DNA from 3 places in the Paenibacillus sp. LjRoot56 genome. Region 3 is predicted to be linked to each of the others. Evidence: riboswitches for the same ligand, from Rfam matches in the RefSeq annotation. Region 3 holds a riboswitch; each other region holds the start of a gene.
The links. Region 3 has a riboswitch for cyclic di-AMP ahead of ACSQ8O_RS00250 (ubiquitin-like domain-containing protein). Riboswitches for the same ligand answer to the same signal wherever they lie in the genome.

Region 1 (2,203 bases), on a different contig from region 3:
GTCTTGCCTCAAAAGTAACCGTATCCCCTTCACGAATCATGCCAGTTGTTGTTCCAGCTATCGCTCGTTCCTTGGTGTGTGGCCACACAGTCTGCGTATGGATATCAATATTCGTTGCCATATCAAAGCAAACATCAATGGATGCTTCAATTTCAATTTCAGTTAGTATTTTAATCATGATGGGCACCTCTTGGGAACTTAATTTCAAGTTTTTTAAATGATTCTAATTGGGTTCGGATCTGCGACGATACTATATAATTTATATAAATAATAAGCGTGTAAAATAAACAATAACCAGAAAAACACTCGTTTCTTGCGATATGCCCAAACATTTAAAAAACAGAATGCGATAGTAAGTATTGTTCCGACAATGAAATAGAAAATAACGAATGATTGGGTTGACTCTATGCCCATCTGACTAACTAATTTACCTACATATAAAGCCGTATCCGCAGTGAGGAAAATCCAATAAAGTAAAAACAAACAGATATAAAAGAAAACAGTAACTATCCAAAATGTCATTTTTTTTATTCTAGTCACTACGACACTACTCCTTTGTCTTTACCAAGTCACTGAGTTCCTCGTTTTCTCTAATCTTACTTAACACTCCAATCGTTTAATTGATTTCCAATTCGACACACACGACCTATCTCCTTCGACATCATGCAAAAAAAACAGCCTCCCAAGGGAGACTGCCACGATTCACATTTACCTTTTAATTACTTATAAATTCCTGAACCCACTCACCATTATAATAAGAAACACCTATTTGTGTGAAGTTCGGACTTAGAATGTTTTGACGGTGACCGGTACTGTTCATCCATGCTGTCATGACGGCTGCAGGGGATTGCTGACCCTTAGCGATATTTTCACCCGCGTAGGAATAATGAATGCCGTAGGAGCTCATCATATCAAAAGGTGACCCGTAAGTCGGCGATGTATGATCGAAATATCCGTTATTGTACATATCTTTCGCTTTATCCAGCGCCATCGCGGTAAGTGCGCTATTGCTGGTCAAAGGCTTCAATCCAGCCTTCGTTCTCTCCTGGTTTACTAAGGTAACCACTTGACTAGCAAAAGTGGATTGCGTTGGTGTCGGTGTAACTGTAGGTGCTGGCGTAACCTGTGGTTTCGTCACAACAGTTGTACCTGTGCTTCCAGGAATGTTGAGCTTCATGCCCGACCAAATCACGTTCGGATTGGCTACCTGTGGATTGGCATTAATCAGCGATGTAAGGCTGACGCCATATTTCTTAGAGATTAGCCACATGGTATCGTTGCCTACTACCGTGTGTGTTCCTGTTGCAGCAAATGCTGCGTTCGCCCCCATCAAGACAGTCAAACCTAATGCTCCTGTAACAATAAGCTTCTTGTAACGTTTCACTATAAACCTCTCCTTTTTGTGGCCTGCGAGGTTAGCTGTCGGATTCGGATCAAAGAGTAATCACCCGGCCGCGCATACCGCGACTTCACCCCAAAGATTGGTTCCCCCGTGCTTCAAAAAAGCTTCGGCCTTCTAAGTTTTGGATCCAGCTTGGATCTCAACGATTGTAACATGGGAAATCAATGAGATCATGACTCAAAATTTACCATCAGCAACACGATCTGGATATTCCCTCCTCCATTCATACAACTTTTCCCAGCATCCTGCGTCTAATTAGTAGCAATACTAACTTAGAAAAGGGTGATAGGTTTGAAGAAAATTGCCATAAAATGCTCGATTGTCATACTCGGATTGATGTGCGGGTTGTTACCGTTACTTCCAATGCAAGCTTCAGCAAGCGTATCTGTGAAGGCATCTCTACCCTATTTTCCAATTCAAATCAATGGTCAAGACATGGACATTGCCCATAGCCAATACCCGTTTCTGGTATATAAAGACATTACTTACCTACCCATGACGTGGAACAATTTCCAAACACTCGGCATTGAGTACAACTGGAGTGAATCCGATGGATTGCAGATTTGGTCAAATCGGAACTTTCCACCGTCAATTCGTCAAACCCCACTTGAACAGGATCTAACAACCAAAAGTCATGCAAACAGTTATTTAGTCCAAGTTTCCGATGTACCCATCACGATAAATCAAGTAGAAATCAATAATAAAACAGAGCCGTACCCTTTTCTAACGTATCAGGATGTGACTTATATGCCTTTGACTTGGCGATTTGTCCATGATCTTCTTCAGATAGACATCCAATGG
Region 2 (2,203 bases), on a different contig from region 3:
AGATAAGCTGCAGCGATATAGATCACGCAGGTAATAACTAAGGAAGTAACAGCCGCTAATAGCTTGGAAGTTACTATTTTCGTACGTGTTACGGGCTTTGTAAGTAGAAAGTCTGCTGTTTTCTCGCGCATTTCTTTCGAGAGTATTGACGTTCCCAGAACCATGGCTTGAATGGCTCCGCAAAGCGTAATGTACATAAAGATGTACATATAGAACCCGAGTAGGGTACCAAACGTTTCGATTTGAATACCAAGCGCTTTCCTGACCCCTTCTGGATACCCTTCTAATATGGAAGAAAACTCAGCAAAATCCTTAGAAACCGAAGGAAAAAGGGATAGGAATAAGACGATGACTGCAATTAAGGAGCACGTCCACGTAATTGTGGATTTCCGATAAGCTCTCAATTCATGAAGGTAGATATTCATTCCGCTTTAAGCCTCCTTTTCATAGTAATGCATAAAGATCTCCTCTAAATCTGGCTCTTCAATCCACAGATTATCAATTTCAATTTCAGCAATCTTTCTCATGACTTGATTAATGTTGCCTTTAAATAAGAAGCTCGTCGTCTGGCCTTGGACATCAATGTTATTGACCCCGGTCATTTTGAAAAAGTTAGGATCAAGCGCTTGGGCCGTATCCACTTTAAATCGCTTGAAGTTGTTTTCTTTTAATGTGCTGATTTTCTCAACCGTTACAATCCTGCCTTCCTTAATAATCGCGACTCGATCACATAATCTTTGAACTTCACTCAATATATGAGAGGAAAAAAGAATCGTAGCTCCTCTTTGATTCTGTTGTTCGAGCAATTCGAAAAACCTCTGCTGCATGAGCGGGTCCAGTCCACTTGTCGGTTCATCCAGAATAATGAGCTTAGGATCATGCAGCAGCCCTTGAACGATGCCCACTTTCTTTTTGTTCCCCAGAGATAGATCATCAATTTTCTTCGTAACGTCTAGATCCATGATTTCAGCAAGCTCTTTGATTCTCTTGGTGCAATCCTTCTTGTAAAAGCTGGCCGAATACTTGAGTAGGTCGATTACCTTCATGTTGTCATAATAAAAAACTTCGGACGGTAAATAGCCGATCTCTTTCTTAATTTCTGGCGCAAACTGGATGCAGTCTTTCCCGAAAATTTTGGCACTGCCGCTTGTTGGAAAAATCAGAGACAGCAGCGTTCGAATCGTCGTTGATTTCCCTGCCCCATTGGGTCCAATGAACCCAAAGATTTCCCCTTCTTCGATCGTAAAACTAACATCGGTAATCCCTCTTGCGTTCCCATAGGTTTTGGTCAGATTGTTGATTTCAATGGCATGCATCGTACATCCTCCTTATGGCATATATGTAATTTTTTAGATGAAAGACAAGCAAAAAGAAGCCCTAAGCATAGAGAATCTCTACGCTCGGACTTCTTCACATAAGAAGGCGAGTGTGCGGTTCTCTCTCAATACACCTACGAGGTTAGCTGTCGGATTCGGACTTGAGAGCGTCCTACCTAATGCTTGTGAGCATCAGGATTCACCCCATGAAGCCAAGTATTGCTTGGACGGCTTCGATTGGTTCCCCCGTTTCCCTACTGGGAATTAAGTGGTTTCTTTTTAAAAAAATCAACTTGTCGTAATGAATCTTACGCCGTTCTTTATCGAATGTAAAACGTAGATTCGCCTTTAATTTTTGCTTATTTGACTTTGGTAGTTGATGAAAGCGCATACATGTAGTGGTGACGTTGATTATCCCATACTTTGCTACTTATTAATGCTCTTTAGGAGATAAAGCTCTGTGGCGTCGGCTGCCCAAGATGATTACATTCATTCGATCCATTGGAAACGATGAAATCAATCTGATATACTAACTCCAATATATGGCATCTATGACTGCCTTTTCCGAATTTCAAAAGAGTCACGCTGTAGTCGCAATGGCTCGCAAAGAACATGTAAAAAAACCTTCAATTGCTTGAAGGTTTTTTTACGTGCTGTACAGCCGCCGATACTCCTGTGGCGTCATTCCGGTATGCTCTCTGAAGCGCGCAATAAAGTAACTGCTCTGGGAAAATCCGACATGCTCTGCCACTTGCTTAATCGTCCATTCGGTAGACATGAGCAGTTGTTTAGCTACAACAAGACGACTTTCGAACAACCACACGACTGGTGTGCGTCCCATCACTTCGTGAAACATTCGACTAAAATAGTAGGTACTGAAGCCTGCC
Region 3 (2,203 bases):
ACTTTTCCCTGCACCATTGAGTCCGATTAGCCCCATCATTTCACCTTGATGGATCGAGAAGGTAAGGTCATGGAGAACAGGTTTGTTGGGTAAATAACCACCGAATAAAGCGTTTACTTGCAAGATGGGACCCATCTCAATTGCCTCCCTAAATAGCAAATTTTTGGTATTTTTGAATCAAATACTTCCAGAATCATTATAAACAAATTTGCATTTTTAGCCTAGTTTTGACCATTATACACTGAAAAATCGCGTATACGTACGTTAAAGTTAGACACATGTAGATATAAGTGGGTTATATATGAAAAATAATCGAAATTTAAGCGATTTAGCCCTTTTTAACGGGTGTTAATCCCTTTACAGGTTGAGATTAACAGCGTAATATACTTTTCATAATAACTTAATATCCAATTTGCCAATTTTCCATTCGCTGAGTTCCAAATGTGGGAACGGGGGAACCACTGCAAACTTAATGAGCAATCCAATGCGGTTAAGTAAGCAGAGAGTAACAGGGGTGAATCATAGACGTCAAACAAGCAGTTTGCGTCTACGTAGGGCGACTCTCACGTCCGAATCCGTCAGCTAACCTCGTAAGCGTAAGAGAGGTAACGATTGTCGTGCGTGCTATTTGTATTTCACTATGCAAACTAAGCCAGCGAGAAGAGTCCTCTTCTTGCTGGCTTTTTGTCCTCATTTAGGGTTATACACAGATCATAAGACATAAAACAACCCGGAATTCATAGGATGATGAATAGGTAAAAGGGGGGGACGACCAGATTCAGCGGAGTAACTTGCTGATGATGGCGAGCGTTAAGTTAAACTAAAAACCTTAGTCGCGTCAAATTAATCATGCTGTAACCTGGCGGCGAGGCTTTGAAGGAGGACCGAAGAAGTGGGCAGTATCTCAATTAGCGAGACCCATGTAAAACGATCATCCAGCATGTCCTTCGCATTGCGATGGAAGCATGAAAACTTGCGTTTGATTTTAAGCCTAGCTATAATCTCAATCGCAATGACTTTCATGTTTTTGGTGTTGTTGTACGGAACGGCTACCAAGAGCGTATCCGTGGTTGTTAATGGACAAGAAACTATTGTGCACACGAAGCAATGGGTCCTGCAACGCCTACTGGATGAACAAGCCATAACGATTGGTGAGCACGATGAAATTTCAGCTTCACTCACGACCAAGCTCAAGGGTGGAGACAAAATTGTTATCGAGCATGCCTCACCGATTCAATTGACTGCTGATGGAAAGACCACCACTGTTTACACAACTGCAAGAACGGTAGAAAGTGCATTGCAACGTTTACATATTGCACTTGGGGAGAACGATCGTATTTCTCCCGAACCGACGTCCGCTCTTACCACTGGCGATGAAATCAAGATCGTCCGTGTGAAAAAAGAGACGGAGGAAGTCTCTGAACCGATCGCATTCGAGACAGAGAAAAAGAATGACGCATCTTTACTTAAAGGGAAAGAGCAAGTGGTCCAAGAAGGTAAAGAAGGCGTATTGGTCAAGAAGAAAGAAAAGACTTTCGAAGACGGTGTTTTAGTCGCGGAAGCAGTTGTGGGTGAAGAAGTACAAACAGAAAGTGTTAAGAAAGTAGTATCCGTAGGCACGAAAAATCCTGTGGTTGTTCTTTCCGCCTCTTCACCGAGTGTGGATGAGGTTTCCAAGAATGGTGTGACCTTCGGTTACAAACAAATTCTCAAAAACGTGAAGCTTACAGCTTATTCAGCGGACGCTGCGTCGACAGGCAAAACCGAGGGCTCGTCTGGGTATGGTAAAACCTACACAGGCACTACCGTGACGGAAGGGCGTACAATTGCCGTCGATCCGAAGGTTATTCCGCTTGGTTGGTGGGTGTACATTGAAGGGATTGGTTTCCGTCGTGCTGAGGATATTGGCAGCGCCGTGAAAGGCCAAATGATCGATGTATACTATGAAGATCACGGATATGCAAATAAATTCGGCACGAAGCAAGGGTACACTGTGTATGTGGTTGGCCCTACAAAACCGTCCCAAAACTAACGTGTAAACGGTAGTTTCGACGGGAACACTACTAAATACACGTAGCTTGGCATCTGCCTGCGCGAAAGAAGAGGAGACCCCTCTTCTTTTTCTGCGTACTGGGGAAGGAAAACGGTGATGATAAAAGAAATGATCGTTGTGGAAGGTAAGGACGATACAGCTGCGATCAAA

Region 1: linked by a shared signal. The riboswitch ahead of ACSQ8O_RS27625 (CAP domain-containing protein) and the one ahead of ACSQ8O_RS00250 (ubiquitin-like domain-containing protein) in region 3 are both predicted to bind cyclic di-AMP.
Region 2: linked by a shared signal. The riboswitch ahead of ACSQ8O_RS24225 (ABC transporter ATP-binding protein) and the one ahead of ACSQ8O_RS00250 (ubiquitin-like domain-containing protein) in region 3 are both predicted to bind cyclic di-AMP.

What each region holds. Positions count from the first base shown of each region.
Region 1 covers NZ_CAXURV020000004.1:419,263-421,465, forward strand. The annotation lists gene ACSQ8O_RS27620 (SRPBCC family protein) at 1-178, opposite strand, end outside; gene ACSQ8O_RS27625 (CAP domain-containing protein) at 716-1,384, opposite strand; cyclic di-AMP (ydaO/yuaA leader) riboswitch at 1,390-1,524, opposite strand; gene ACSQ8O_RS27630 (hypothetical protein) at 1,766-2,203, shown strand, end outside.
Region 2 covers NZ_CAXURV020000003.1:1,172,345-1,174,547, forward strand. The annotation lists gene ACSQ8O_RS24220 (ABC transporter permease subunit) at 1-425, opposite strand, end outside; gene ACSQ8O_RS24225 (ABC transporter ATP-binding protein) at 432-1,316, opposite strand; cyclic di-AMP (ydaO/yuaA leader) riboswitch at 1,432-1,597, opposite strand; gene ACSQ8O_RS24230 (AraC family transcriptional regulator) at 1,963-2,203, opposite strand, start outside.
Region 3 covers NZ_CAXURV020000001.1:50,400-52,602, reverse strand. The annotation lists gene ACSQ8O_RS00255 (ABC transporter ATP-binding protein) at 1-135, opposite strand, end outside; cyclic di-AMP (ydaO/yuaA leader) riboswitch at 419-612, shown strand; gene ACSQ8O_RS00250 (ubiquitin-like domain-containing protein) at 893-2,032, shown strand; gene rnmV (ribonuclease M5) at 2,150-2,203, shown strand, end outside.